4 regions of the Lysinibacillus sp. BNK-21 genome follow, and region 4 is predicted to be linked to each of the others. Evidence: riboswitches for the same ligand, from Rfam matches in the RefSeq annotation. Region 4 holds a riboswitch; each other region holds the start of a gene.

Region 1 (7,989 bases), 440 kb from region 4:
TTACGAACTTCCCCTGATGTTGGTGAAGCAAACGTGTTATACTCAGCAATTAACATGCTCTTTTTTTTGCTGGCTAAGCGTTCGACGATTGACTGCCATTCTTTTTGTTCAAGTCCTCCAACAATTTTTTCAGAACGTTCACCTAAACGTTTTGTTTGTTGTAAATCATCTTTATAAACTCCGTACGTATCTGCCAAATAAATGACATCATAGTCACTATAATCATTTGGCAAATTCTTTTCAACAACACTTTTAGTTTCATCATTTGGAACCGTACCATAGTAATCGCGTTCTACGTCATAAGGTTCATTATTTAATCTATATTTATAATGGTTTAAAAACCAATTCACCCCTAAGTGCTCTCGGTAAGACTCATTCGGAACGGTTTTATCTATAATGGCCACATTAAGCTGTTTTTCATCTTCTAAGTACCACCATGTAATAGGGATTATCATGAGGACTAGTACGACCATAACCCCTATATAGATTCGTTTCATACACTTTTCTCCTTTTCAGCAATGCCGACACGTTTCATATTACCCCAGTCACTTTTTCTTAAGACAAAACGAAGTAATCCCTCACAGCGCCAGAATAATGTTAGTGGGCGATACCAAAAAATTTCTGTAAACGCTAAAAGAATCATGCGTAACAACTCTCTTTTTTTCGGATACGTATTCATACTCCACGATTCAAATAATATTGCCGCTATTGAAAAAATAACACCATAAATAACGAATAGTAGTAGCAGCATGAGCGCAACTTCATAATAAATTTTCCCAAAGAAAAAGGCTATGACAATATAAATATATCCGCCTAACTCGACAAGAGGCCCTAGACATTCCACTAGCCAAAAATACGGGAACGAAAGAAATCCAATCATTCCATATCTAGGATTCAAGGTCATTTTTTTATGCTTCCATAGACTTTCAAATAACCCTTGATGCCACCTTCTTCGTTGATTGCGTAGTACTCCTAATGTTTGAGGTGCTTCCGTCCAGCAAACTGGGTCAGGTACAAATTCAATACGCTTATTTTCTTTTTTTTCTTTTATAAGTCGATGGATATTCACCACCAGTTCCATATCTTCCCCAATAATATTGGTTGAATATCCACCTGCTTCAACAGCCCATTTTTTAGAGAAAACACTAAATGCTCCTGAAATAATAAGGACTAAATTGAATTTACTTAACGCTATTCGCCCCATTAAAAATGCCCGCAAATATTCGATTACTTGCATGATTACTAGGTAATTACTAGGTAATTGAGTCTCATAAATAGAGCCAAACTGCATCTTTGCACCATTTGCAATACGAATATTACCTCCTGCTGCAATGACCTCACCATCAGATAAAATGATAGGCTTCATCACCCGCAGCAAGGATTTTTCATCTAAAATGGAGTCCCCATCAATGGAGCAAAAATACGGATATTGAGATACATTAATACCCACATTTAGCGCATCAGCCTTACCACCATTTTCTTTATCTACTAAAATACAATTTTTATAGATTTCAGATTCATATATTTGTTTAATGTCTTTTGTAGGGATGTTAGTTCGAACAATTTTATTGATTGGCTTCATTTGAAAATGTTCGATGACCGTTTGAAGGGTTTGATCTGTAGATCCATCGTTAATAATGATAATTTCAGTTTGAGGATAACGTAAATTCAATAATGAATATACTGTATCTACAACTCCTACTTCTTCATTGTAAGCAGGAACAAGTAACGATACCGGTTTTGAATAAAAGGCATCGATATGTGCATCATCATACTCTGATAGATCGAGACGATAGCGTTTTCTTAAATCCAGCATAGCAATGATGAACATTGTACAATATGAAACAATAACGAACAGCATATAAAATAAAATAATGCCCCCAAAAAACATCATGCAATAATCAATTATTTTCATTTACTTCCCCTCTTTTCTCGCTGCAATTTCTTGGGCCATTTCAATTGCATATTGATCATTTGAGGATTCAATGAATTGCTGTAATTTGGCAATACCATGTCGATCTTCTACAATCGTTTTTGCCGCTTGGGAACGTACCCACCAATTCTCATCTTGAAGAAGCTGCTCTAAATAACTATAAGTATAAGTAAGCGGTACATGTTTAAAAATTTTTGCAACCATTAACCTGGCTTCCCACATTTTTGAGGTCACAAAAGGGACAAAGGGATCCATCTCATCAATAATTCCTATTTCATATAGCCCTTTTAATGCTCTGATGTTAATTTCCGGTGTATCATGGTGTAATAATTTTTTTAATTCATCCAAATACTCCATATTTCTTTTTACAGCAGCAGTATCAATAACAGCAAATTGCATTTTGGCCGACAAACTATTAAAATCATGGAAAAATCGAATAAATACATTATCATCTAATAATATAAATAGTCTTCTATATTCACTTTCAGCGTAATTTACATTGGAATTTTTTATTTTCTCCATAAATAAATCTGGTTGGAAAAGCGAGTATATTTTCAATAACTGGAAATGTTCTTCATCTGTAATGTTATTTTTTTCGAATTCTTGGCACTTCGTTAGCAATTCATCTATTTGTAAGTCTGCAATTCGATAGAGGGCATTCATTCGAATACTCCATCGTTTACTGGATAAATCTTTTTCGTAGAATGCTTTTAAATATTGATTGGAGAATTGTTTAATTTTTAGTTCCACCTGTTCATTCCTTATATTCTTTAAATAGGATGAAAAAATTTTTTCAATAGCTTCTACTTGGGCGCTTCCTCTAGGTACCAATACGATACTAAATAATGCGTTATTGAATAAGTAATCATACCAAAATTGAGAATAATTTTGTAAATAACGGTCACGAACTTTTTCAAAATAGCTTTCACGCTGTCGCTGAACAAGTAAATACATAAAAAAGATAAAGAGCACAACTAATAAAAAGGAAATTATTGCTAAAATTGTCGAAACAGTCAGCTTGATCATTGCCAAAACCTCGCAAACGTTCTTTTAATTTTGGCTTCTAGCAAACGTAAATTAAATGGTTTGACAATATATTCATCAACACCGCCCTCATAAGCATTAAGCGCTGCCCCTTCAGAATTGCGTTCTGACATCATATAAATAATAAATTTCTTTTCATTTGGCATATGTCGTAAGATATGCAATATTTCTAAGCCATTTTTCAGAGGTAAAATATCATTCATAAGAATTAGATGCATATGCCCTGATTTATAATCATCCGATTGCAAAAAGCTATAGCCATCCTCATAAACCTTTACATCTAAAGAAAAATAAGGGATATTTATTTGCTTAAGCGTTGACTCTAATACTTGTCTAAAAATGGCGTTTTGCTCAATAATACTAACTTTCACTAATTCAGTTGGTTGCTCACAGTAATCCTTTACCTCTGCTATACTCCATGTTAATTGCTCATCCCCTGATAACATCTGTTTATTTTTATTTAACAGCTCTTCAAAAATAACGTTATTATTTCTTATTTCTGTTATAGAGGCCTTTAATGCAATCTGTTGGAACTTCCGTTCTGCTTTTAAGATGGCAAATATTCGTTTTAAAAACGCTCTAGCTTCTACATCACTACTTTGTAAAAAGAAGATGCCCCAATGATCCCCGTCGGATAATTGAAAAAGCAAGTCTGTCTTGCGTATTTTTGATTGTAAAAACGAGGTAACTTGATCATTCACATTTTCATTCAGTTGTGTAGCATTAGCTGTTTTTAAAAAGACTGCTGTTATAGTAAGGCGTGATCTAATAACACTTTCTCGCCATATTTTAAAGTAGCGCTCTACTTCATGTTCTTGCATGATGTCATGGGTGAATTTTATATCATTCATTAGAATCACTCCATCTAGTTTTTTCTTATTATTACTTTCTATCATTTATTTCATAGATTAACAACATTACTATAGTAATAAATATGACTAAACAATATCTAAACATAAATAGACGTCATAAAAAATACATAGTTTCTCATCAATTTAACTACAAATAAAAAAAGAGTACATAAGTCGTTAAACTTATGTACCCTTTTATAAAATTTTTAATTCTTATTTTACCGGTACTACTGCACCTTTCCACTCTTCTAAAATGAAGTCTTGGATTTCTTTAGATGTTAATACTTCTAATAATTTTTTAATTTCAGGTTTTGATTCATCACCTGCACGTACAGCGATGATGTTAACATATGGAGATTCTTTATCTTCAAGAGAAATAGCATCTTCAATTGGGTTTAAACCGTTATCGATGGCAAAGTTAGAATTGATAAGTACTGCATCGCCTTCATCGTTTTCGTACATTTGTACAAGCATTTCTGGGGCAGTATTTGCATCGAATTTAAAGTTTTTAGGATTTTCTTCAATATCCTTTAATTCTGCTGCTGTTTTATCAATGCCTTCTTTTAATTTGATTAAGCCTTTAGCCTCTAACAATGACAGCATACGACCATGGTCAGATACTGAATTAGAAAGTAAAATTGTTGCGCCTTCAGGCAGGTCTTCTAACGTTTTATATTTTTTAGAGTAAATACCGATTGGTTCAATATGAACGCCACCTGCATTAACGAAATCATAGCCATTGTCTTTAATTTGTAGCTCTAAGTAAGGAATGTGCTGGAAATAGTTTGCATCAAGTGTTTTTGAGTCTAAATCTTGGTTTGGTAGAACATAATCTGTATACGTTTCAATTTTAAGGTCTATGCCTTCTTTAGCTAAGATCGGTTTTGCTTTTTCTAAAATAACTGCGTGTGGTGTATTAGAAGCACCTACTTTTAATGTTACGTTTTCTTTGCTATCTGTTTGATCGCCAGATGCTGATTTTTCATCTTCTTTTTTATCTGTACCGCAAGCTGCTAATGCTAGTACAAGTATTGATAAAAATAATCCTGCTAATAACTTTTTCATTTATGACACTCCCTTGTATTTGTTTTAAATATGTTAGCGGTAAAAACCGGAATAACCTCATTTTCGTGCTAGCGTTTATCAATTTTTTCAGTAATTAAATCACCAATCCATTGAATAATAAATACGACTACTAAGATCAAAATAGTTGCCATTAATGTCACATCTTGGCGATTTCGCTGGAAGCCGTCTAAGAATGCTAAGTTACCAAGACCACCTGCACCAATAATTCCTGCCATCGCTGTATAACCTACAAGAGCAACAGCCGTTACAGTGATACCAGAAATCAAAGCTGGTAATGATTCCGGAACCAATACTTTCCAAATAATTGTAGAAGTTTTTGCTCCCATTGAACGGGCTGCTTCAATCACACCTTTATCAATTTCACGTAACGCAATTAATACCATACGAGCATAAAACGGTGCTGCACCGATAATTAAAGCAGGTAACGCCGCATTGGCACCGCGAATTGTACCTAGTAAAAACTTCGTAAATGGAATTAATAAAATAATTAATACGATAAATGGAATGGAACGGAAAATATTAACGAGTGATCCTGTTAAAAAGTTAACGATTTTATTTGCCCATAACTGATTGGGGCTAGTTAGAAATAGAACAATACCAATGACTAACCCAAGAATAAATGTCACAACCGTTGATATAGCTGTCATGTATAAAGTTTCATAGGTAGCTTGCCACATATTTTCCCAGTCTACATTCGGAAAGAGATTAGTTAGCATTTTCAATCACCTCCGTCTGTACTTCCACTGTATTTAAATAACGAAGGGCTTCAGTGACGTTTGTCTGAGAGCCATCAATTTGCACAATCAATGTACCATATGCACCATTTTTTGTTTGCGAAATATTTCCGTGAACAATACTTACTTCTACATCAAATTGTTTCACAAGATGTGAGATGACAGGCTGTTCTGTTTTTTCACCAACAAAAATCAATTTGACAAGTTGTCCAGTTGGATAGTTTGTTTTAATTTGTGCTACCGTATCCTGTGTTTCCTTAGTGTCTGTAATTTGAGATACAAACTTCTTAGTAATAGCCGCCTGTGGGGCTTGGAAGACTTGTAATACCTCACCACGTTCCACAATTTCGCCTGCCTCCATCACCGCTACACGATGACAAATTTTGCGGATGACATGCATTTCGTGGGTAATCAGGACGATTGTTAAGCCTAAGCGTTCATTTATATCTACGAGTAAATCAAGAATGGCATCCGTTGTTTCAGGGTCGAGTGCGGATGTCGCCTCATCACATAGTAAAACCTCTGGATTATTCGCTAATGCACGTGCAATTCCTACACGCTGCTTTTGTCCCCCAGAAAGCTGGGATGGATATGCCTTATCGCGCCCTTCTAAGCCTACAAGGGCAATTAATTCCTTCACACGCGCTTCACGTTGAGCCTTTGGGAAGCCTGCGATTTCTAAAGGGAATGCAATATTTTCGGCAACTGTTCTTGACCAAAGTAAATTAAAATGCTGGAAAATCATACTTACCTTTTGTCTAGCTGCTCTAAGCTTTTGCCCTTTTATCGATGAAAATTCTTGATTGTTCACCGTTACTGTTCCTGCTGTCGGTTTCTCTAAACCGTTTAATAAACGAATCATGGTACTTTTACCAGCACCACTATAGCCGATAATGCCAAAAATTTCACCTTTATTAATAGTAAGGTTGACGTCTTTGACTGCCGTTAATTCGCCATTTGCTGTTTTGTATTTCTTTGTAATATTTTGAAGCTGGATCATAGCGAATACTCCTTTTCTCATATAGAAAACCCCTTCACTCACAGACAAGTAGAAGGGGTCACGTATGATACGTTAAACCGTTCTCTCATCTTTCAAAGAAAAATCTTTGGGTGATTTGGCACCTTTTCACATTGTGATGGTTGCCGGGCTTCATAGGGCACTTCCCTCCGCCACTCTTCATAAGAGTTCGATATATTTAATGTTTTAGTAATATATTTGATACTTTACCACGCTAGTAAAGTTCAGTCAATTGATTTTTTTAACAATTCATATAAAAATGGTACGGATTGAAAAGCATAAATCTTTTCTGTCACTTTTCCGCCATCACTGATGAGTAGACAGGGAACACTTTCAATTTGATGCTCATAAGCTATGTGTTCCAAAAAGTTGATATTTGCTTTACCAATTTGTAGCTGTGGCAGTAATTGCTCAATAATGGACATCATTTTAGATGCCACTGCACACGTTCCACACATCGGTGTATATAAATAAAATGCAGTTTTCTCTCCCGACTGTTTAGCCGCTTCCCACTGCTCTATTGACCATTCTTCCATTTACTCACGCAACCTTACAAAATATATTCATTATGGATTGAAAAATGTGCACGCAGTAAGATCATTGCTAGCACTTTTCTTGGTGTCGTTTCTACTTCCTTGTATGTTGGCATTGTGCGCAGATGCTCAGCCTCTGGATAATGTCTGTCCATTAATGCACGTAGCTTATCACCAGAAGTATCTGCATCAAAAAAAGTAAATAGCTCACAGCCCTCATAGGGATCCAGTAGTTCTTCTAATTGATGCACACCAATTGTACCATTCGTACATAGTATTGTAACATTCTCATTCAAAATAGGCTCAATTTGTAGCTTATCTGAGCGCCCTTCTACTATCAAGCATTTTCCCTCGAACATTACGCCACCTCCATTTAGAGATCCCCACTTATAAGTCATTATATAACAAAAAACGCCGGTAGTTTCCGACGTTTTTCGATTATGGCTTGTCTTATTCAGCGATCATTTCTTCGTATTGCTCTGCTGTCATTAGTTTCTCAACTTCTGATGCGTCAGCAGGCTCAACAACGATCATCCATGCTTTTTCATATGGTGATTCATTAACGAATTCTGGGCTATCTTCTAAATCTGCATTTACTTCAACTACAGTACCTGAGATTGGTGCATATAATTCAGAAACAGTTTTTACTGATTCTACGCTACCGAATGGATCATCTGTTTTGATTTCGTCGCCAACTTGTGGAAGCTCAACGAATACGATATCTCCTAATTCAGATTGTGCGAAGTGAGTAATACCAATACGTACTTTTCCATCTTCTACTTTTACCCAT
Region 2 (7,989 bases), 580 kb from region 4:
CAGAAGCGTATGATGCAAGAACACCACTTTTTGAGATAGAGCGTATAACAGCTCCCGTTCTTATCATTCATGGCTATCGTGATGAAAATGTGGATATTGAACATGCCAGACAATTGGCATTTTTTTTAGAGGAAGCAAATAAATCATTCGAAACTTGGTATGATCTTAACTATGCACATCAATATCCACCAGCAAAAAATCGTGAAACTGTCCGTGCTCTTTGCAAGTGGATGAAACAACAATAAAGCATAGAGAAAACAAAAAGACAAAGGGAACGAATAAATTGTTCCCTTTGTCTTTTATATAGACGTTATTTTAATGGACCACCAAGTGTAGTGATGGCTTCAGAAACGTTTGAGAATTTCTTGAAGTTTTCGTTGAATAAGCCTGCAAGCTCAGCAGCTTTTGCATCGTATGCAGCTTTATCTGCCCAAGCTTCACGAGGATTTAACACTTCTGAAGGTACGCCTTCAACTGCTTTTGGAATGTGTAAACCAAACACAGCATCTTGTGTTGTTTCAACATCTGCTAATTTACCATCGATTGCTGCACGGACCATTGTACGTGTGTAAGATAGTTTCATACGGCTACCTGTGCCATATTCGCCACCAGTCCAACCAGTGTTTACTAAGTATACCTGTGCACCGTGCTCGTCAATTTTTTGTCCTAACATTTCTGCGTATACTGTTGCAGGAAGTGGAAGGAATGGAGACCCGAAGCAAGTAGAGAATACTGGTTCTGGCTCAGTCACACCACGTTCAGTTCCAGCAAGTTTAGAAGTGAACCCGCTTAGGAAGTGATACATCGCTTGTTCTTTTGTTAATTTACTGATTGGAGGTAATACGCCAAATGCATCAGCTGTTAGGAAGATGATTGTTTTTGGATGACCTGCAACAGAAGGATCAACGATATTTTCGATGTATTGGATTGGATAAGCTACACGTGTATTTTCTGTTAGTGAACCATCATCATAGTCACAAATACGAGTTTCTGGATCAACAGCTACGTTTTCTAATACAGAGCCGAAGCGGATTGCATTGTAGATTTCTGGTTCTTTTTCAGCAGAAAGGTTGATTGTTTTTGCATAGCAGCCACCCTCAATGTTGAATACACCATTATCAGACCAACCGTGTTCATCGTCACCGATTAGCTTACGATCAGGATCAGCTGATAACGTCGTTTTACCAGTACCAGATAGACCGAAGAATAACGCTACATCGCCAGCTTCACCAACGTTTGCTGAGCAGTGCATTGAAAGAATACCTTGTTGTGGTAATAAGTAGTTCATGATACCAAAGATAGATTTTTTCATTTCACCAGCATATTCTGTACCACCAATTAAAATAATTTTCTTTTCAAGTGATACGATGATGAATGTTTCAGAAGCAGTACCATCAACCGCAGGATCTGCTTTAAAGTTAGGAGCTGAGATGACAGTGAAGTCGGCAACATGAGAAGCTAATTCATCTGCTGTTGGACGGATAAATAATTGATGAGCAAAAAGATTGTGCCATGCGTATTCATTGATAACTTGAATGCTTAATTGTGAGTCTTTGTCAGCACCTGCAAAGCCTTTGAATACGAATAACTCGTCACGTTCTTTTAAATATTTTATTACTTTTACATATAGGTTATCGAACACTTCAGAAGAAATCGGTTGGTTGACTTTACCCCAGTCAATTTGATCTTTTGTGCTTTCTTCTTCTACCGTATATTTATCTTTAGGTGAACGACCAGTGTATTTGCCAGTTTCTGCACGAACTGCGCCATCTACTGTTAACATTGCTTCACCACGAGATGTAGCTTTTTCTGCTAATTGTGGTACTGAAAGTTGAACATTAATGTTACCGCCGTTTAATAATTCCTTCAGTTCGTTTGCAATTTCTACTGAATTCATCGATTAAATACCATCCTTTTTTATAGTATTCCCTTGATTTAGAGGGATTTTTTCTTAATTTCAAAAATAGTATAACACAATTGCTTAAATAATCTATACTAATTAAGAAATTATTTTAGAGTTTTTACCACTTTTCAATAAACTGACAAAAAATAATGTTTTTCGAGTAGAATACCATCAATCCTACTGTAATTAGGCACGAAAATTGAGCCACACATATGTTACCACAAGTAGCTAGGTATGTTGTAGGGATTAATTTGCTTCTATTTACATCATCATCCAAGTATGAAAAGTTTTTGTGTAATAAGTTCTTTCCTTTCTATACAGTAATACATAAGAAAATATTTGACAACGTTCGACCTTTTCAGTAACATGAGATTGAACGGATACTCTTATCCCGAGCTGGTGGAGGGTCAGGCCCTGTGAAACCCGGCAACCTGCATGAACTATTTCACGACATGCGTTGGTGCCAACCTGATGCAAGGGAACATCCCTTGAACGATAAGAGTGAAAGGTTACGCAGTCATTATTCCTTTCCTCATGTAAAGTAACGTGAGAAAAGGATTTTTTTATTGTTAAAAATCAATGTAAAGGTAAGTATATGTAGTTCTTTCCTTATTATAATGACGGATCTTTCGAAATCCTCGTGTTAAAAGCAGCAGTAACGGCTTGAGAGTTCAATCCTTAGGAGCGGACTTGACATGGGTAATGAGTACCGTATTCATACACAACTACTTATTGTAAGAGTATTTAGGAGGAAAACCAAATGACAAACCGTCGACTGTTTACATCAGAGAGTGTAACAGAAGGACATCCAGATAAGATTTGTGACCAAATCTCGGATGCCATTTTAGATGCTATTTTAGCAGAAGATCCAAATGCACGTGTAGCGTGTGAAACAACTGTAACAACAGGATTAGTATTAGTAGCAGGAGAAATTACTACTTCTACTTATGTGGATATTAAAGGTATTGTTCGTGACACTGTAGCTGAAATTGGCTATACACGAGGTAAATATGGCTTTGATGCTGAGAACTTAGCGGTGCTTGTGGCAATTGGCGAACAATCACCTGATATTGCTCAAGGTGTTGATCAGGCATTAGAGGCACGTGAAGGCTCTATGACAGATGCTGATATAGAAGCAATTGGTGCTGGTGACCAAGGCTTAATGTTTGGCTATGCATGTAATGAAACACCAGAGCTAATGCCATTACCAATTAGCTTGGCACACAAATTAGCACGCCGTTTAACAGAAGTACGTAAATCAGGTGAACTTGCCTATTTACGTCCTGATGGTAAAACGCAAGTAACGATTGAATATGATGACAATAATGTACCGGTTCGCGTGGATACAATTGTTATTTCAACACAGCATGATGAAGAAGCAACACTTGAACAAATTCAAGCAGATTTAAAAGAATTTGTTATTGCACCAGTTGTACCGAGTGAATTATTAGATGCTAATACGAAATACTTCATCAATCCAACTGGCCGTTTTGTAATTGGTGGGCCAAAAGGTGATGCTGGATTAACAGGACGTAAAATCATTGTTGATACATACGGTGGTTATGCACGTCACGGTGGTGGTGCCTTCTCAGGTAAGGATGCAACCAAGGTAGACCGTTCGGCGGCATATGCAGCACGTTATGTAGCGAAAAACATCGTAGCAGCTGGCTTAGCAGAGCGTGCTGAAGTGCAACTTGCCTATGCGATTGGCGTTGCTCAGCCTGTTTCCATTGCTGTCGATACATTTGGCACAGGTAGAGTGAAAGAAAGCGAGATCGTTGAATGGGTACGCGAGCTATTCGATTTACGCCCAGCAGGTATCATTAAAATGCTTGATCTTCGTCGTCCAATTTATAAACAAACTGCTGCGTATGGACATTTTGGTCGTACAGATTTAAATGTACCATGGGAGCAAATTGATAAAGCAGACGCGCTACGAGAAAAAGCACGTTTATAAACTATTGAACTAAAGTAATGAAGTCATTAGAAAATTATTCTGATGTATTAATAAGCAAAGGGGCAACATTGCTCCTTTTGTTTTTTTTACAAAAATACCTCGCTAGGATTCGTGAACATATTCGGTACACGAAAACGCGAGGGATTTTTTCGTTAGTATTGATTTTTTGTGTAGGTTATTTATTTCTGAAGTGATTTATAATATTGACCTTTTTCTGCGTATTCTCGTACGATGCGTTCCATATCCTCTTTATCTTCAGCATTTAATTCTCGGACAACTTTTGCTGGACGACCTAATGCTAAACTATTTGGAGGAATGACTTTACCAGGAGGTACTAGGCTTCCAGCTCCAATAAATGCACCTTCTCCAATCTCAGCTCCGTCTAAAATAATGGATCCCATACCGATTAAGGCATTTTTGCGAATTGTACAACTATGTAAAGTGACTTGGTGTCCAACTGTTACCTCATCTTCAATAATGAGCGGATATTTTGGGCTTTGGTGTAAACAGCAAAGATCTTGGATACTGACACGTTTACCAATAATCGTTGGGGAAACATCACCACGAATAACCGTATTAAACCAAATGGTTGTTTCGGCGCCAATTGTTACGTCGCCCGTAACAGTTGCGTAGTCAGCAATGAAAACAGACGGATCGATCTTTGGCGTTTTATCTTTAAATGGATAAATCATGAAAATCGCCTCTTTTCTTTCTATAATGTAGTATTATCGTATCAAATACGCAACTTTATGGAAATATAAAATTAAAATGTGCTATTTATTTCGATATAATCAAAGTGTAATTATTTTTTAGGAGGACTATGTAATGTGGAAATGGGAAGCTGATGGACAAGCAAAAGCTGTGATTGCTATTTTTCATGGTGCTTATGAAAATCACCGTTGGTATGCATGGCTGATAGAGAAATTAAGATTAGAAGGCTTCCACATAGTCATGGGAGATTTACCGAATCATGGGGGTAATGCAAGGTTTGCTCGAGTCCATGATGAAGACTTCAAATTGTACAATAAGTATACAAGAAACCTGATTGAAAATGCTTTTTCATATAATTTACCAACCTTTGTAATAGGGCATGGACTAGGTGCAACATTAATCCTCCATACACTGCAAAAGAGACAATATGAATGTGCAGGCATTATTTTAACATCACCTTGGTTGCAACTAAAGCTATTACCAGGTAAATTAACAAATGCTTTAACAAGTCTAAGTGCGTTAACGGCCAATGTTAAATTGACACATGATATTACATTAGAGAAATTAACGCGTAGTGTTGAAGGCAGAGAAGAAATGAAAGATGATGTACCGCTCATGACTGTAGTTTCTGTGAAATGGTATCGAGAACTTCAGCAGATGATGAAAAATTTAGTGATGCTGCCTAAAGGTGAAATGCCTAATATGCCTATGCTAATTATGACAGCTGAGAAGGATAAAATTACGGACACTCGCCAAACTCGAAATTGGCTTCATCAACAGGAATTCACGGAATTTCAGTTTAAAGAATGGGCAAATTGTTATCATAATTTATTTCATGAGGGAGAGCGCGAAGAGATTTTTATGTATATACGAGATTTTATTAATAATGCTCTTCGAAGAATTGGTTATATAATTAAATAGGTTTATACCCTTCCATTTACTAGGTTACTTACTTAAATATTGTTACTTAAAAATAATATTGCAATTTTCAGAAAAGTGTAATACTATAATGACTTAAAGTAAGGTAATTCAAATTGGAGGGGTAAAATGGATGTAATTGTAGAGAAGTTGAATGGTATTTTATGGGGACCATGGTTTATTTATGGCATCTTATTAATTGGGTTATTTTTCTCAATTATTACAAGGTTCCTACAAGTAAGGCACATTAAAGATATGTTTGTTTTAATGTTTAAAGGGGAGAAGTCAGAAAAGGGAATATCTTCATTCCAAGCAATGTCTATCGCATTATCAGGACGTGTAGGTACAGGTAATATTGCTGGTACTGCGACAGCGATTGGAATGGGAGGACCTGGTGCTGTCTTTTGGATGTGGGCAATCGCTTTCATAGGTGCGGCTACCGCGTATGTAGAGTCAACATTAGCTCAAATCTATAAAGAAGAGAAAGATACAGAATATCGTGGTGGACCGGCCTTTTACATAGAAAAAGGAATGGGCCAAAAATGGTTTGCAGTTATTTTTGCTGTGGCGGCTTTAATAGCAATGTTAATTTTGATGCCTGGTGTGCAGTCGAATGCCATCGCAGGTGCTGTTGAAAACGCTTTCGGTTTGGAAACATGGATCACAGGACTTATTATTGTTGTTTTATTAGGTGCTATTATCATCGGGGGTGTTAAATCAATCGCAAATGCTGCCCAGATTATTGTACCGTTTATGGCATTAGCCTATATCATTATGGCCATTATCATTATTTTTATGAATATTTCACAAGTACCAACGGTTATCGGATTAATTTTTTCTAGTGCATTTGGGGCTCAAGAAATTTTTGGCGGCATTATTGGTTCAGCGATTGCTTGGGGTGTTAAACGTGGAATTTACTCTAATGAGGCTGGTCAAGGAACTGGTGCTCACCCTGCGGCAGCTGCGGAAGTATCACATCCTGCTAAGCAAGGAATTGTACAAGCGGCGTCTGTTTATATTGATACATTATTAATTTGTTCTGCTACGGCATTTATGATTTTATTTACAGGCATGTACAATGTACAAGATGAAAAGGCAGCTGAGGGAGCAGATCCATTTATCCATATTGGAGAATTTAATAGTGGTGGATTAGCAGGCGATGAGCAAATGACTTTTGCGAAAAGTATTGAAGCAGGTGCAGCCTATACACAATATGCAGTTGACTCATCATTACCTGGCTTTGGTGCTCCATTTGTAGCCATTGCGTTATTCTTCTTTGCCTTTACAACAATCATGGCTTACTACTATATTGCAGAGACAAATGTCGCTTACTTATTTAGAGGTAGCACAGAAAAGGTATTCATTTGGATTGCGAAAATTGCCATTTTAGTTGCAGCCTTTTATGGTACAATCCGTACGTCTGGTCTAGCATGGGCAATGGGAGATGTAGGTCTTGGTTTGATGGTTTGGATTAACGTTATAGCTATTTTAATTATCATGAAACCAGCTATTGTCGCATTAAAAGATTACGAGAAACAGAAAAAAGAAGGAAAAGACCCAGTCTTTGATCCTCGTAAACTAGGAATTAAAGGTGCAGATTTCTGGGTTGACTATAATGAAAAACGCAATAACAAGTAGATAAAGAGCAAGGGCGATCAGCTAGTTTGATAGAAACTAGCTGATCGCCTTTTAGCATGTAATTATTGAATAGGATGTTCTTTCATTTTCTCTAATGCAATGACGAAGGGTGGATCATTTTGTTGATTCAGAAATGCATATTTTAAGACATGAACATATTTTTGTGGCAGTTGGCTTACATAATCAATGACCTTATCACGCTCTTCTTTTCCACCTGGATGACCATGATAAATAACAAGAACAATCAAACCGCCCACTTTTAAGAGCTTTAATATATTCTCAATGGCTTGGATTGTTGTATTAGGTCTTGTAATAATATCATGGTTGCTACCAGGTAAATAGCCGAGATTGAAGATTGCCGCAGTTACAGGCTTGTGTACAAACTGTGTAACTTCTTCATGCCCTTTATTTAAAACGAGTGCTCGATGTTCTAAACCATGATCTAAAAGTCGGAGGAGTGTCGCGTCAACCGCCTCTTTTTGGACATCAAAGGCATAAACTTGCCCTTCATCCCCAACAAGCTGTGCCAGAAACAATGTGTCATGGCCGTTTCCAGCAGTTGCATCAACAACTGTATCTCCCTCTTTTATATTATCTTTTAATAACTGCTGGGCATATTGTAAAACGCGTTGTAGTATCATTTCATAACCTCTGCCTTATACAACTTCCCTTGCCAACTACCACGACGTTCAAGCTCAGCATCAATGCCATTCAGTACTTCCCATTTATTTACACTCCACATGGGTCCAATCATTAAATCAATCGGTCCATCACCTGTAATACGATGAATGACCATCTCTGGTGGTAAAATTTCTAATTGGTCTGCTACTAGTTTTGTATATACATCTTGATCTAAAAATTC
Region 3 (7,989 bases), 1.7 Mb from region 4:
TCTTACCAAAAATAAATCGATTGATTACGTTAACAAAAAAACAGCCCAGGGAATTGATGAACGCATAGAAAAAACAGTAGAGAAAATTCAACAGCAATATGAAGTAGATGTTTTTGGATTTGGGGATGCCCTACATCGGGCAGATCCTAAGCAGTGGAAAAAAATAAAGGATGATTGGACTTCCATTTTTCCAGATTTAGCAGTGGTAGTTCATGTAAAGGTAACTACCCAAGGTTCAGGTACGATGCAAAATTCATTATTAAACAAGCCAAAGGAGGAATAAATGCAATGGTACTAGCCGTAGCTATCTTGATCATCGCGATAATCATTGCGCTTATTTTTATTCCAAAGCTAAAAAAGCAACAGGATAGAAAAGCCATGATTGTATTCTCCTTTTTGCTTCTTATTGGAACGGCTTTAAATATGGGGATTGCCCTGAAAATCCATATTCCTAGCCCATTAGATTTGATTACCTTTATCTTCACACCAATTAGGGATTACATTGTGTCATTCACAAAATAGAAAGATGGACTGAGAAACGGAGGGTAGCTTGATGGAAAAAGAGATAATTAGTTCAAGACAGTTTACAATCGTTACCTTCCTCTATTCTATCGGTACAGCGATTTTAATTATCCCTTCGAGTATTACTGGTGCCGCTAAGCAAGATGCTTGGATAGCGGCAAGCATTGGTGTTCTCCTTAGTTTACTGGTACTAAAATTATTTTTAACACTGGCCAATCAAACACCATCTCTAAACTTTATCGAGGCCAATGAAAAAATTCTTGGGCGTTTTTTTGGGAAAATCACAGCAATTTGTTTCCTGATTATGACCTTTCTTTCGGCTGGAGAATTACTCTATTTTATCGGTATTTTCATGAAAACGGAAGTAATGCCAGAGACACCGACATTAGCATTTGCCCTACTGTTCAGTATCATTATTATGTATGCCGCTTATTTAGGAATTGAGACCTTTGCCCGTTCGGCAGAAATCCTCTTCCCATTGTTTATCTTTATTTTTATTTTTTTCGTCATTAGTATTACCCCTCAAATTACATTTGAGAATATTCAGCCTCTACTAGAAGCGACCAAAGCATCTATGTTTTATAGTATTGCACGCTTTATGAGTATCTTTTCCTTTCCATTAATTGTATTATTGATGCTCTATCCTACTGGCGTCAATGTACAGCCGTCTGCACAGAAAGGGCTATATATTGGGGCAATTTTTGGCGGAATCGTCTTAGTTACGTTGATTGTCCTATCGATTCTTGTATTAGGTCCTGAAAACACTGCATCAAGGACATTTCCTAGCTATGCCTTAGCACAAAGAATATCTATAGGGAATTTTTTGCAGCGTATAGAAATCATTATGGCATTTATGTGGATTTCGTCTATTTATATTCGTACATTTATGTATTTCTATACGACCGTTGTTGGCCTTGCACAAATTTTGAAGATCAAGGATCATCGTCCACTCATTATACCGATGGGGATAATTGTTATTGGACTTTCTCAAATTGTTCATCCAGATATTGTGCATTCTACTAATTATAATAATGAAATTTGGCCAATCTTTTCCTTTATTTTCACCATTTTATTACCCATACTTTTGCTGATTGTGGTAGTTATTCGCAATCGTAAATCCAAGGCTCAAAATAACGAAACACCTCAGCAGGAAACAGAAAATGACAATCAAAAAGTCTAATTTCTTCTAAGCTAGAAAAGAAATTAGACTTTTTATTAATTAAATATGATATTCGATTTCATCTACAAAATCCCATTCATATGGTGTTTCTTGGTAAACATAGTAGTTCAACCAGTTAGAGAATAATAGATGCGTATGGGCACGCCATGTATTCATCGGCACTTGTGTCGGATCGTCATTCGGGAAGTAGTTTACAGGAACGGCGATATCTATGCCCTTCGCCACATCGCGACTGTATTCATCGGCTAGCGTTGTCGCATCATACTCTAGATGCCCCGTAATCATAATATTTTTATTATCTTTTGATTGTACAATAAATACCCCAGCATCCTCTGAATAGGATAATAATCGTAGATCTGGATGATTGCGAACCTCGTCAATCGAAACAGATGTATAGCGTGAATGAGGTGCAGTAAATAAATCACTAAAGCCACGTACCAAATCTACAGTTAAATCTGTAATCACATGGGAATAGACGCCTGAGCATTTAGCAGAAAGCTCAACCTTCCCAATGCCATAATGATGATACAATGCAGCCTGTGCCCCCCAACATATATGTAGCACGGATGTCACATTCTTTTTAGACCAATCCATAATTTCTGAAATTTCCTGCCAATAGTTGACCTCTTCAAAAGCCATTTTTTCTACTGGCGCACCAGTTATAATCATACCATCATAGCGTCGGTGTCGAATCTGATTGAACGTTGTGTAGAAAAGCTGCAAATGGGATTTACTCACATTTTTAGACTCGTGTGTGGCTGTATTCAAAAAGGTAATATTGACTTGTAATGGTGTATTCCCCAATAAACGTAATAATTGGAGCTCTGTTTTTTCTTTTTCAGGCATTAAATTTAATATTAATATATTTAATGGACGGATTTGCTGTGTTTTCGCACGATCTTCTTCCATGACGAAGATTTTTTCCTCACGTAAATGTTCTCCAGCTGGTAAATTTTTCGGAATATTAATTGGCATCTTGCTTTCCCCTCTCTATAATCACTCTCTTTTAGCAAATCTTGCTTGCGTAGGATGCAACGAAATTAAAAAATCCTCCTCATTCCATACGAGATAGAATGAGAAGGATTTTTTTCACGTCCACTCTTATCTCTCAAAGGAAAAAATCCTTTGCTGGAATTAGCACCTTTCTAACGATTGTTAGAGGTTGCTGAAGCGTCATCGGGCCAAATCCCTCAGCTTCTCTTGATAAGATTATTTAATTATCTTGAATTGTAACATGAACTTGTTAGAATATCAATAATTCATAGAATATTTTGTGATTCACGCGCATGTTTCTTGGTCATTTGATGTACACTAAGCTTGCTATCTGTGGGGTTTCTACATTTAAAATTTATGGTAAACATGCCGTAATTATGTTACCATATACTTTTAGTAAGAGAGAGGAACGTGAATAGTTTGATTAAAATTGAATTTCCAAAACCAGATCTAGTAATCCGTCAACGTGAACAAGATTTAAAACCAGGTGATGTGCCGATCACACCTTACTTTGGTTTTATTGACTTCCATAAAATCACACGTGATAAAGGCGGCATTTTCTTATTCTATAATGACAAGAATGAGCTATTGTTTGTTGGGAAAGCACGTAAAATTCGTCAACGTATTAAAAAACATTTCGAGGATAATGTATCTCCGATGAAAAACCATCGTGATGAAGTGTTCAAAATTGAAGTCTATGAAGTAGAAGATCCAATGGAACGTGAAATTTACGAAACATATGCGATTAATACTTTCCGCTCTAAATATAACGTAGACAAAGTCTTTTATTAGGCATCACGTAAAGAAACCGAAATCTCATCTAAAGGGATTTCGGTTTCTTTTATCACATAATGGTCATACGATCAATTGGCGTACTCTGACCGTTTATTCGCAAATCAATGGTATCCAGCTCAGGATTCTTGACGGTGATTTTAAAAACATAGGGTTGTGCCTCTTTCCTTTGCTCGCTGCCTTCTTCTAACTGGATAATAAGCCTATTTCCCTCAGCTGTAATACTTGCCAATACATTCCCTTTTGAATAATAAACAAGGTAATATGGAGCATCCTTTTCATGCAATAGTTGTATTCTGTCATTAGAAACGATATTTTTTTGAACATTATCTGGGACAACCGTTAGCTCATGAATCGTTGGTGGATCGGTAGGTGGTGTAGCATTACAGGCTCCTAGCATTAGTAGGCTTATTAAACCTAGCAACACGAATTTTTTCAAGTAACTCCCCTTCCTTATACGACTATTCTAAGAAAAAAGCTTTACGCTCCTTAGCAATCCAGTCTTCTAACTCCTGATCATCACGTTTTACTAACCGATTGATGAGCACATCATGCCATATATAATCCTCTAACAAATAAATATGAACTGGATCATTGGTGATAAAGGCCGTCTCTTGGGTAGATGGAGAATGACCATAAATCATTTCCTGACCATCTATCGATAAGATAAACCAATGCGGTGTAGACGCTTTTTTTGTATAATGTGTGGCTCTATGCTGGTCAATTGAGGCGAGATGCTCTCCTACATACAACGTAATGCCATGAACAGGAACATGCAGCGCCACCTCTTGCAAATCTTCACGTAAGGCATCATACATATCTTCCCACATCGACAGCATCACTTTTTTCTTCGCCTTCTTTAGAAGTGACTGACAATAGTTGATAATGGATTCCTTGCCCTTCAGCATGACCACTTTAGGCTCAGCTTCCTGTACTTTTTCCTCTAATTTCTCTAATTTCCCGCTTATAGACGTAAAATTCGACTCCCAGCGCTGTTGCATTTGCTGTAAGAACACAGACACAGGCATTGCCGAATAGGTCGTTTGTTCTGCGGTCTCTTCTTTTAACACGATGCCCTTTTCTACAAGGATATTTAAAATATCATACACTCTTGCACGTGGTATGCCAGAATTTTTACTTACCTGATAAGCACTGACATGACTTTGCTGAACAAGTGCCGTATAGGCCTTCGCTTCATATTCTGTAAAACCCATTTCTTTCAGCTGGGTGATTAATTCCTCCATGTAATCCCTCCATTATCTTTATTATAGGCTACCAATGTGAAGATTTGCCAATGAAAAAATGGGGTTTACAGCGCAAATAAAATTAGTTACTATTTCAGTAGTAACTAATTATAAAGAGGTGTCATATGTTGTTTGAAATCGATGTACATATTCTCATACTATTAATTTCTTTTGGATTTCTGGCGGCTTTTGTTGACTCAGTAGTGGGAGGGGGCGGTTTAATTTCACTACCAGCCTTACTATTTGTTGGGCTCAATCCAGCTGCTGCGGTTGCCACGAACAAACTAGCAGGAGCTATGGGCTCGCTCACTTCCTCTATTTCTTTCTATCGTTCTGGCCAGCTGGACATTCACTCTGTCCTCAAATATTTTCCACTAGCATTTATCGGATCATTATGTGGTGCTTGGACTGTGCATCTGATTAATCCAGCATTACTAAAGCCATTAATGCTTGTTATGCTGGCGGCTGTTGGGGTATATACGATCTTTAAAAAGGATTGGGGTGCCGTCTCTACCGTAAAAAATCTATCTAAAAAACATTTGTTTTTATTTATGCTGCTATTATTTGCTATTGGTTTTTATGATGGATTTCTTGGTCCTGGGACAGGGTCGTTTTTAATCTTTAGCTTCTTATTGGTAGGCTTCGATTTTTTAAAGGCGGCTGGTAATGCGAAGTTTTTAAATTTGGCGAGTAATGTGGCTGGTGTTTGTATGTTTGCTTACTTAGGTCAAATTCATTATGTTTATGGTCTAGTCATGGGCATTGCGCAAATTGGTGGGGCTATGCTTGGCTCACGGATGGCAATCAAGAAAGGAAGTGGCTTTGTCCGCACACTATTTATTGTCGTTACAATGACATTACTTGCGAAAAATGCCTATGATTTTATGATGCATTAAAATAAACGCCACAGAATTTGAAATCTGTGGCGTTTTGGCGTTAAATCATAAGCTTTTCGTTTTTAAATTTATGACTAGTGGACAAACTGACAATCACAAAAATAAAGAAGGATGCGACAATGGGTATCGTGACTGTATGCATACCAAAGACAGAAGGATAAAACCGATCAATCATAATATACAACAACATGCCTGAAATCATTGACGCAATCGCTCCGTATTTATTCGCTTTTTTCCAATACAATCCTAAAACGACTGTCCAAATAAAGACAGCCTCTAGTCCACCGAAGGCAAATAAGTTCAACCACACTAATAAATCAGGTGGATTGAGTGCAAAGATGACAACGGCTAGGCCAATGACTGTTGTTACAATAAAGCTTGCACGCTTTATCTCTGCATCACTAGCTTTCGGCTTCATATAATTTAAATAGATGTCTTTGACAACTGTAGAGCTGACAAGCATTAGTAAAGCATTAACCGTAGACATTGTCGCAGCCATTGGTGCAGCTAAAACGATTCCTGCTAAAAATGGCGGTAATACCTTCAATGTCAGGAGCGGCATGACTTTATCACCAATCTCAATGCCCGGTAAGACAGGTCGGGCTAACACCCCAATTAAATGCATGCCAAACATGATTGTCCCTATGGCAATCGTGCCAATAAGAATCGCTTGATGCATACTTTTGGAATCCTTATAGCTCATCGCACGAACCGCAATTTGCGGAAGTCCTACAACCCCTACACCAATGAGAATCCAAAATGTTGAGACATACAGAGGCGTTAAATCTCCTTGTGCGCCAAATGGTGACACAAAGTCAGGATTTTCAGCGACCAGTGAGGCCATTATATTGTCGATGCCTCCACCTGCCACAATGGTGCCGATTAATAAAATAATTGTACCAATCACCATAATTGAACCTTGGACCGTATCTGTAAGTGCAACCGCACGGAAGCCTCCAATAATCACATATACTAACACGGAAATCGCAAAAATAAACAGTGCAGCTGTGTAGCTTAAGCCAGTTAATGACTCAATTAAGCGTGCACCCCCAACCCATTGAGCCATCATAGCCGAAAATAAGAAAACAATGATGCTAATGGCTGATAAAATAACAATGACATGGCTTTTGTAGCGTTCACGTAAAAAGTCGATTAACGTAATGGCCTGGTAACGACGAGCAATAATGGCGAATTTTTTCCCTAAAATCATGAGTACAAAATAACCTGCTGGTAGCTGAGCCATTGCCAGTAATACCCACCCAAGTCCTTTTGTATAGGCTACACCCGGTCCTCCGATAAAACTACTCGCACTGCCATATGTAGCAATCATCGTCATTGCAAGGATAAAACCACCCATTTCACGACCACCTAGGAAATACTCCTGCAGGAATGAATTAGAGGAGCGGACATGCTTATTGGCCCAAATACCGATTCCAAAAATAATAATTAAAAATAATAGCAATGGAAATACAACTTGCCAATGCATTAGCGATCCACCTCCTCATCATCGAATGGTACCTCTTTGAAAAAGAGTTTCATCACAATCCAGATAAGAAGGATCATAAAGCCTGTCCCAGCGATACAGCTATAGAAAAACCAGGCAGGAAAACCAAATACATACGTATAATTTCTTGGATCTCCTGAACCTAATCCATAGGCAAAGCCAAACCAAATCGCAAAGTTGACAAGGACGAGTCCAATTCCGATAAGCGCCTCTCGATGCGCTATTTTAAAGCGTTGATCTTTCACATGTAATCCCCCTAACCTACTCTATTTTACTGATATGTCGGTCTGATGGGAAGAGATGTGAGTAAATAAGGATAAGTTATATGGAAATGATTTTGTTATACTAAGTAAAAGGTAAGGAGAAGAAAGTTGCTTGATCCTGACGTTTTTCACACAAACCTAACTATCCCTCACAATTATGTAGACATCTACAACAAACTGATAATGGAGATAAGTAAAAACCTTCGTCCATCTAGTTAGACGAAGGTTAGTTAGTTTATAATGGTCGCTTTTCCCAAGGTTGTAGCGTCCCGACAATATGGATAGGTTGATCCTGTTGAATAGCAGCAACGACACCTTGCGATATTTCCTCATGCGTAAGCCATCTCGCATGACCTTCTTCCATCATAAAACCTAGCTGGATTTGCCTGTATTGCGAACGAGCAGGGAGCTTCAATTTCTCTTGGACTTCACTTAAATTCGCCTTACTCCCCAACACATGAAACAGTTTCCATTCCCCGTTATTCTCTATTGAAATTACATTGGAGATGTTCTCTAATGTAGTGTCCGCATAGGAATGAATCCAAGCAACGACCAATTCAATGGGCCCGTTATGCTCGAGCGTTTCTTCTAGCTT
Region 4 (7,989 bases):
TCTAAGTATTTATGGTGAATTTTTTCAATAACATCTGGTCTAGTAAGCACAAGATTTTCATTACAGCCATCAAGTTCCTCGCCACCAAAATCCTCTGCTGATAAATTTTCATTTTGTAGCATTGTTCCCATTGCGCCATCAAGAATTAAAATACGTTTCTCTAGTTGCTCTTCAATCGAGTGCTTAGCCATGTATACTTACTCCTTTTTTCTGTTCATCCAATTGCTCTATATATTTCATCAACTCTAGTGTCACATCGTAACGTAAAAATGGTGTAATAAGGTAAATCCCATTGAAATATTGCGTAGCCACTTCTACTAATTCTTTGGCAATAGCAATCCCTTCCAATGTTGCCTTTTCTTTATCTTCTCCACATGCTTTCATTCTTGTTAAGGCATCTTCAGATAATTTGATACCTGGCACTTCATGATGTAAAAATTCAGCACTTTTATAACTCGTAACAGGCATAATACCGATGTAAATTGGAGCTTGTAAATGCTTTGTTGCCTCATAAATCTCTACAATTTTCTCTTTCGTATATACTGGTTGAGAAATGAAGTAGTCTGCCCCATGCTCAATTTTCTTCTCCAAGCGTGTCACAGCACGATCTAACACACGGACGTTTGGATTAAATGCAGCAGCAACTGAGAAATTTGCTTTTTTACGAAGTGGCTTACCTGAGAAAGAGACCCCTTCATTTAATTGCTTAATTAATTGGATTAGCTCCATGGAAGATACATCATAAACACTTGTCGCACCTGGGAAATCTCCTACTTTCGTTGGATCACCCGTAACGGCCAACACATCATGAATACCTAAAGCATTTAACCCCATTAAATGAGATTGTAGACCAATTAAATTACGGTCTCGACATGTAATATGAGTTAGTGGGCGTACACCATGTGAGCTCTTCAACAATGCGCCCATTGCAATATTGCTAATACGTGGAGAGGCCAATGAATTGTCTGCCATCATAACTACATCTGCACCTGCATCATATAATTGCTTTGCTCCTTCAAGGAACCCATCAATCTCTAAATGTCTAGGCGTATCCAACTCTACTATGACAGAGCGTTCACGTTTAACCTTTTCATGAAGAGGCTCATACTTTGTTGGCTCCGCTTCCCGAACAATCTCAATCTTTTTAGGCTTCGCATGCTTCTCCTGAACCGGTGATAACTCTTCTAAATACTTCTTTGCTGCTGCAATATGTTTGGGTGTTGTACCACAGCAGCCCCCTATTAAACGTACACCTTGATCACGCAATTCAACAGCCGCTCGACCAAAATAATCAGCTTCTGATTCATAAACGACACGCCCATCCTCTAAGTCCAGAAGTGATGCATTTGGATAGGCCGACATAAATGCCTTATTAGGAAGTTCTACACCTTCAAATGCCTGAATTGTATGGTGTGGACCTAGTCGACAATTGACACCAACAATATCAGCACCTAGAGCTTCAAGCTCATGGAGAGCATTATTTAAAGACATCCCATTTTGTAGAACACCGGGCTCATGCATAGAAACTTGTGCAATAATCGGCAATTTTGTTTTTTCTCGTAGCATCTTTAAGGTTGCTGTTAATTCTTCAAAATCATAATAAGTTTCAAGTAAAAGGCCATCTGGATTCCCTGCAAGTAAGACGCTTGCTTGTTCTTCAATAGTCGCTAATATTTCATCCAAGGTTGCATCACTTTTACGAATTCCCCGAATACCACCAATTGTTCCTAAAACAAATTGACCGCCATCAGCCGCTGCTCGTTTTGCGATGGTGATAGCAGCTTCATTAAATTGTTGGACACGTGATTCCAATCCATAGCGAGCTAATTTAATGGCATTTGCACCGTACGTATTCGTTTGAATGATGTCAGCACCAGCCGCAATATATTCTCTATGAATCTTTTCAATTAACTCGGGTCTCTGAACATTCATTTCCTCATGGCAATACTCCAATCCATAGCCATATAGCACTGTGCCAAATGCACCGTCTGCCGTCAATACATGCGTTTTTAACCTTTCAAGCAATCCCATAAAATTAGCCTCTCTTCCTATGTCTCTATATAATAAAAAGCCTTCTTTCATAAAAAAAGAAGGCTTTAACGATTCATCATTGTTGTTCCTTCTCATCTTCGACTCAACGGTCTTCTGGATTTAGCACCTGACAATAAAGTTGGTTGCTGAAGCTTCAATGGGCCAGTCCCTCTGCTTCTCTTGATAAGAATTAAGTATGAATTTTTTAAATAATTAAAAGAATCATATCGTTTACTGACGAATGAGTCAAGACTATTTCACATAACAAAGTTTTTTTCCACTTAAAACCTTAGAAATTGGCAAGTTCCTTTGCAAGCTCTTCACCAATTTTTTTCCCGTTTTGAATGCAAGCACCAATACCTACGCCAAAATACGAGCACCCTGCAATCGATAAATTAGGATATTTCTCATGTAATTCTTGTAGTAAGCCTTGTAATGCTTCACGATGCGCTAGATCATATTTAGGCATTTGATCAATCCATTTTGTTACATTCACAACGGTTGGCTGCTCCTCTATTCCTAGGCTCTTTCTCACATCTTCTAAAGCAACTGCTGCCAATTCTTCATCCGTCATGGCGCGTAGTTGCTCATAGGCTGGATTGATGCTCTTATAAAAGAGTCGCACAAGTAATTTATTTTCTTTCGATGTATGCTTCCATTTACGACTAGTCCAAGTTGCCGCATTACAAGTTACGTCTGAATTATGGGAAACAATATAGCCCGTTCCATCTGCTGGCAATTTAGCGTCTGGCACATCAAAACCTAAATAGATAGTAATCGCTGACGCTGTCGTAAATTGGTCAAAATAGCGGTTTAAAGATTCATCCTGTAGCAGATTTTGTACAGTATCGTTCGGTAATGCTAAAACGACATAATCTGACTCAATAATTTCACCATTAGCTAAGGAAATTGTGTAGTTCTTATCTTGTTTTTGAACATTTAGTGTAGTAACACCCTTGATAATTTCTACATCGGATAAGGTTTGTTCAAGTCGATCAATTAAAGAAGATAAACCATTTTTAAAGGATATAAATTTTTTGTTCGCTGCTTTAACAAATTGCTCACGATTCGCATCAAAGCCTTTAATAATACTTCCAAAATCATTCTTATAATCAATTAAATACGGTAAAGTAGAGCCAATAGAAAGCTGATGTAAATCTCCCGAATAAACACCTGCAAGGACTGGTGCAATTTGGTTTTTCACCAGTTCCTCTCCTAAATAGTAAGTTAAAAATTCACCGATAGAACTTTCCTTTGTGAAGCCATTGTTTGGCAATGTTAAATCCTTCAACGCTTCTTTTTTTCCCTGCTCGGAAATAAGTGTACTTTCCTCTAAGGATGCTAAACTCATCGGTATTCCGAAAGTTGAATCTGCCGGAATAGCATGTAACTCATTATTCGTATAAATATAAGAAATACCTGTTTCGTTGTAAACTAATTCCGCCTCAAAATCAAGCTCCTGCACGAGTTCCATAACGCCTTGATGACGGGCTACAATAGAATCAGCACCCGTTTCCATGATGAAACCTTGTTCATGTGCTGAATATAATTTGCCTCCTAAATATGTATTTTTTTCTATAAGCACTAGACGAACATTTAAATTATGTTCCTTCACTTGACGTTGCAAATAATGCATTGTACATAGTCCTGTAATACCGCCGCCTAAAACAACAACTGTTTTCATCATAACCGCCCCTATTATTCATTCTTTCTACAGTATAATCTTTTTTTCATTGAAAATTACGTTAAACCCTTTACAAATTTAGCAAAAATAGAGCTATTTCATCAGTGAAATAGCTCTTACTTTCTGAATCTCTATAAAATTGATGCTCTATAGCGATAACTTCACAACAAACATTTAAATAGGTACTATAGTGTTTATTACGTCTAAAAATATGAAAAATAGAATGTAAATGTTAGTAGTCTATCCTTTTAAATTTTGCGCAAAGCTCGCTAATTTTTCAGCTGAATTTGTTACCTCAGTAAATGAAGTGCCTAATTCACTTAATATGCCTACAATTGCTTGTATTTTTGTTGCCATACACTCATTTTGATCTTTTGCTTCTGTCATGGCTCCCAATATACTCGTAAATTGGCCTTCAGTTTGTAACATATTTTCTTCACCTGCTGCAACTTCATCTTGAATGTTGGTCAAAGAATACTCTAATTTCTCTGTTCGTTCACCTGTCTTTTTCAATAACAAAGCCACCGCTGTAACAGATTCTTTTGTCTGAATTGATAATTTACGTACTTCATCGGCCACTACGCTAAAGCCCTTTCCCGCTTCCCCAGCACGTGCTGCTTCAATTGCAGCATTTAAAGCCAAAAGATTCGTTTGATTCGCAATATTGGTCACAACACTCATAATTGTTTCCATTTCCTTAGACATACCTGATAATTGTTCAATATTTTCTTCTATATCATGAAGAGAATGACTAATATTGAGCATATTTTGTGATTGATTTTTTAAACGCTTGCGACCCTCAAGTGCTTGGTTTTCAGCCAGCGTAGACACATCGAGTGATTTTTTTGCCAAATGTTTAATTTCGTCAGATTGCTTACTTAAGCAGCAAAATGAATTATTGGTTTCCTGCGAGATAGCTGCAAGTGCTTCCGAAGAATCTACAATCTGTCGTTCAATCGCTTCTTTTTCATGAACCATTTTTTCTTTCAGTTGTTCCACAGTGTTTTCAAAAGCTTCTAAAACGAGTTGTTGCTCAAAATTACAAATTTTCGATATAGCTCTGATCGTATTAAATTGATCTTGTGGAAATTCTATATTTTTTTCGACTAAATCAATAAATGATATCGATAAATCTTGGAATGCGCAGATATACCACTGTGTTCTAAGCCCAATGTGGACATGCACCTTTGCAATTTTTACACGCCTTTGGTAATACATCTCATCAATGGTTCCGTTAAACATTTCAATAATATGTTGCCGTAATGTTACTTTAAGCTTTTCTACAGAACTATGATGACTGATAATATCTACCAAATGATGCTCTGTTCCAATCATGTTGTAAAAACGGTTTACGATGTGATCTACATTATCCATAACTATTGGCTGGAAAGCTTTTAAATATTGTAAGTCGTTCTTCGTTAAGTTCAGCATTTCAATTTGCTTCGCCATCGATTGACGAGAGGACAAATCCATTTTCACTGTGTATTGCTGTAAATCCAATACCTTCGTCTTTCTCTGTTTTTGAAAAATCACACATCTTCCCTCTTTCATTCCGTTTACTTTCATCTTGGCTGAGAAACATCAAATCCCTTTTAACATATTGATGGATACACGAAAAAATACCGATAAAATCTGATTAGTCAGATTTAATGGTTACAATCGATAGCGCAATTTCGTATGACAGACTTCCTCCAAAAGTATGTCGGGTACCCCTTTGCTCAATTTATCCTAAGGTCATTTGCTCTCAGCAAACAGATATAGTCCTACATGACTAACAGTAAATTATTTACGTATGCTTCTTTTCAAAATCACTCATTTACATTAATCATTTTATAAATGACTGTCAATCTTATTAATACCATTATTTTACACAAAATGTATAAAAAGTCCTTGTTGTTAAATAAAGCGTAATAAACTATAAAAAAGCTACCACAATATTATTGGGTAGCTTTTTTAACTATTTTTTTGTTTATTATGCTTACTTGCTTTATATTTATTCTACTTTTTTATCGATCATCTTCAAATTTCACTATACTAATATTTTTTATCCTCAATCATGATCTATCTAAATACTCGTAAACAGCAGTCTATTTTAGACCAAAATACCCTCATGCCATAGCAACATAAATAATTCTAAAAACCTATGTTTTTTTAACACTAAATTTACAATCCTTTAAGTTCCTGTAATATTTTAGCCGCTTCTTCGGATCCTGCATCTGCCGCGAGTCCATACCATTTAATAGCTTCTTTCAGATTTCTATCTAACCCTGTATCTTTATTAAAAATATGCCCTAATTGTAGCTTGGCTTCCACATCTCCTTGAAGTGCAGCCTGCTTAAACCAATGAATACCTTTTTCGAGATTGCGTATTCCTGCCAGACCATTACTCCATATATAACCTAAATCATAAAAGGCGTCTACATGATATTGCTCCGCAGCTCTTTCATACCAAAACAGACCACGATTGACATCTTTCGCTTGGCCTAAGCGCCCCTCTAAATAAATTCCACCAAGTCGATATTGTGCTTCCACATACCCTGCCTCAGCTGATTTTTTATAGGCGTTAAAAGCTTCTTTCTCATCTACCTCAACGCCTAACCCCTGCTCATAAATTATTCCTAACGTAAACATTGCCTCTGCCACATTCTTTTGTGCAGCATAATCAAACCATTTTTTTGCTAATGTATAATTCGTTGCTACGCCCTCGCCATTAAAGTACATATCTGCTAAATTATTGGCAGCATCCGCATGTCCCTGCAAAGCTGCTTTTTCATAGTATGAAAAGGCAAAGGAATAATTTTCCTCCATACCTATGCCCCCAAAGCAAAAATTCCCAAGCATATATTGAGCATCTGCATTTCCCTGGGCAGCGGCTAGCTCAAACCATTTCAATGATTTTTCAGGTTGAAAATGTTTACCCTCTCTAGAATTATAGTATTCACCCAGTTGATATTGGGCATCCCCATCCTGCTCTTCAACCGCTTCTTTATACAAATCAATAATGAGCTCATGATCTAAGTCCTCTTCATCTAGAGCAGCAACTTGTTCATCTTGATGGCGAAAATACCACTCTACAATATCAAGCACATCATCTACTACTTCTATACTGTTTTTTAACTTTTCTAGCGAAGAAATTTGCCAAATGAGTATATAGATAGGCTGTGGAATGGCATCGCGCAAGACATCATCATATTCTGCCAACAGCGTTAATACATTCTCCTGTATCGATTGAGATTGTACTGTATGGACAATCTGTAAATGTCGTTGTTGCTGTTCTTTTAATAACCCTCGTACTACTTGATACAGTATTTTCTGCAAGGCTGTTAGGTTAACTTCAGCGAATGTAAGTAATTTTATACTTTGAGCAAACCACTGATCTTGAGTTTGTGTAAGATTTTGTAGGGAAATTATTCGTTCTTTATTTCGCTTGGCTAAAATTTGCTCGTACATTATTTTCCTCCCTTGCACACTATGTAAAAAAACTGCCTTACCACTATTATATGGAAGACAGTTGAAGTTTGGTTACACATATGCTCTCAATAGTAAGCCTACGAATAGCGTAATAATTAAAAATACTGTGACATGGGTCCATTTATACATGGTTAATAAACCTATAAATTCTCGTGTGAATGCATTAGGAACATAGTAAAAAGCAGTTTTTGAGCCAATCCCTTCGGCATCTAATGCTGCTTTCCTAGCATAAATACTTGCGCGAAACACATGGAAATTATTCGTAACAAAAATGGCACGATAGTTCTCTCCATGAGAATGGTGGTCCATTATTTGCTTTGAAAAGATCATATTTTGTTCTGTATTGGCTGAACAATCCTCCATTATTATCTTGTCAGTCGGAATATGATGTACTTCTATTAGGTATTGTTTCATTGCATATGCTTCTGATACCTTTTCATCATTTCCTTGACCACCAGAGACAATGATATAAGGCTTCATCTCATACTTTATATATTGCTTTACTGCTTCATCTAAACGGCTTGCTAAAAGTGGAGGTACTCTATCGCCAATTAATCCTGAACCTAATGCAATAATGTAATTTGGTTTATAACGTATTGGTGTAAGAAGATACAATATTGAATAAGCAAGGACACTAGTGTATAAGAACATTGTATAACCAAAAATCAAAAACGCATAGAAGAAAAGAATATGCCAAAATACATTTTCAATTTCAATAAAAATGACGAATACATACCATAACATCATAATAACAAAACTTAGCCCTAATATGGCTAACATTAAGTTACGGAATTTGCGTCCTT

Evidence for each region. A riboswitch is a leader RNA that binds a small molecule or an ion and turns the genes downstream of it on or off. The one in region 4 is predicted to bind S-adenosylmethionine.
Region 1: another riboswitch for S-adenosylmethionine. It lies ahead of ACMGGO_RS03940 (methionine ABC transporter ATP-binding protein); the one in region 4 lies ahead of ACMGGO_RS01825 (bifunctional homocysteine S-methyltransferase/methylenetetrahydrofolate reductase).
Region 2: another riboswitch for S-adenosylmethionine. It lies ahead of metK (methionine adenosyltransferase); the one in region 4 lies ahead of ACMGGO_RS01825 (bifunctional homocysteine S-methyltransferase/methylenetetrahydrofolate reductase).
Region 3: another riboswitch for S-adenosylmethionine. It lies ahead of metA (homoserine O-acetyltransferase MetA); the one in region 4 lies ahead of ACMGGO_RS01825 (bifunctional homocysteine S-methyltransferase/methylenetetrahydrofolate reductase).

Annotation. Positions count from the first base shown of each region.
Region 1 covers NZ_JBLQTS010000001.1:793,831-801,819, reverse strand. Annotated here, with positions in the region: gene ACMGGO_RS03970 (hypothetical protein) at 1-497, opposite strand, end outside; gene ACMGGO_RS03965 (glycosyltransferase family 2 protein) at 494-1,915, opposite strand; gene ACMGGO_RS03960 (HEAT repeat domain-containing protein) at 1,916-2,959, opposite strand; gene ACMGGO_RS03955 (response regulator) at 2,956-3,828, opposite strand; gene ACMGGO_RS03950 (MetQ/NlpA family ABC transporter substrate-binding protein) at 4,042-4,893, opposite strand; gene ACMGGO_RS03945 (methionine ABC transporter permease) at 4,962-5,630, opposite strand; gene ACMGGO_RS03940 (methionine ABC transporter ATP-binding protein) at 5,620-6,648, opposite strand; SAM riboswitch class I at 6,731-6,834, opposite strand; gene ACMGGO_RS03935 (thioredoxin family protein) at 6,891-7,202, opposite strand; gene ACMGGO_RS03930 (hypothetical protein) at 7,217-7,558, opposite strand; gene gcvH (glycine cleavage system protein GcvH) at 7,650-7,989, opposite strand, start outside.
Region 2 covers NZ_JBLQTS010000001.1:934,873-942,861, forward strand. Annotated here, with positions in the region: gene ACMGGO_RS04785 (alpha/beta hydrolase family protein) at 1-245, shown strand, start outside; gene pckA (phosphoenolpyruvate carboxykinase (ATP)) at 311-1,897, opposite strand; SAM riboswitch class I at 2,287-2,405, shown strand; gene metK (methionine adenosyltransferase) at 2,664-3,860, shown strand; gene ACMGGO_RS04800 (gamma carbonic anhydrase family protein) at 4,040-4,552, opposite strand; gene ACMGGO_RS04805 (alpha/beta hydrolase) at 4,686-5,492, shown strand; gene ACMGGO_RS04810 (alanine/glycine:cation symporter family protein) at 5,619-7,127, shown strand; gene ACMGGO_RS04815 (tRNA (mnm(5)s(2)U34)-methyltransferase) at 7,190-7,768, opposite strand; gene ACMGGO_RS04820 (TIGR01212 family radical SAM protein) at 7,765-7,989, opposite strand, start outside.
Region 3 covers NZ_JBLQTS010000001.1:2,021,161-2,029,149, reverse strand. Annotated here, with positions in the region: gene ACMGGO_RS10345 (Ger(x)C family spore germination protein) at 1-283, shown strand, start outside; gene ACMGGO_RS10340 (hypothetical protein) at 289-522, shown strand; gene ACMGGO_RS10335 (GerAB/ArcD/ProY family transporter) at 554-1,702, shown strand; gene metA (homoserine O-acetyltransferase MetA) at 1,742-2,677, opposite strand; SAM riboswitch class I at 2,801-2,912, opposite strand; gene ACMGGO_RS10325 (nucleotide excision repair endonuclease) at 3,116-3,487, shown strand; gene ACMGGO_RS10320 (hypothetical protein) at 3,540-3,926, opposite strand; gene ACMGGO_RS10315 (TrmB family transcriptional regulator) at 3,949-4,731, opposite strand; gene ACMGGO_RS10310 (TSUP family transporter) at 4,857-5,627, shown strand; gene panF (sodium/pantothenate symporter) at 5,668-7,113, opposite strand; gene ACMGGO_RS10300 (YhdT family protein) at 7,113-7,376, opposite strand; gene ACMGGO_RS10295 (short-chain dehydrogenase) at 7,630-7,989, opposite strand, start outside.
Region 4 covers NZ_JBLQTS010000001.1:356,442-364,430, reverse strand. Annotated here, with positions in the region: gene metH (methionine synthase) at 1-191, opposite strand, end outside; gene ACMGGO_RS01825 (bifunctional homocysteine S-methyltransferase/methylenetetrahydrofolate reductase) at 184-2,031, opposite strand; SAM riboswitch class I at 2,121-2,221, opposite strand; gene ACMGGO_RS01820 (protoporphyrinogen oxidase) at 2,321-3,715, opposite strand; gene ACMGGO_RS01815 (globin-coupled sensor protein) at 3,956-5,248, opposite strand; gene ACMGGO_RS01810 (tetratricopeptide repeat protein) at 5,879-7,165, opposite strand; gene ACMGGO_RS01805 (YdcF family protein) at 7,238-7,989, opposite strand, start outside.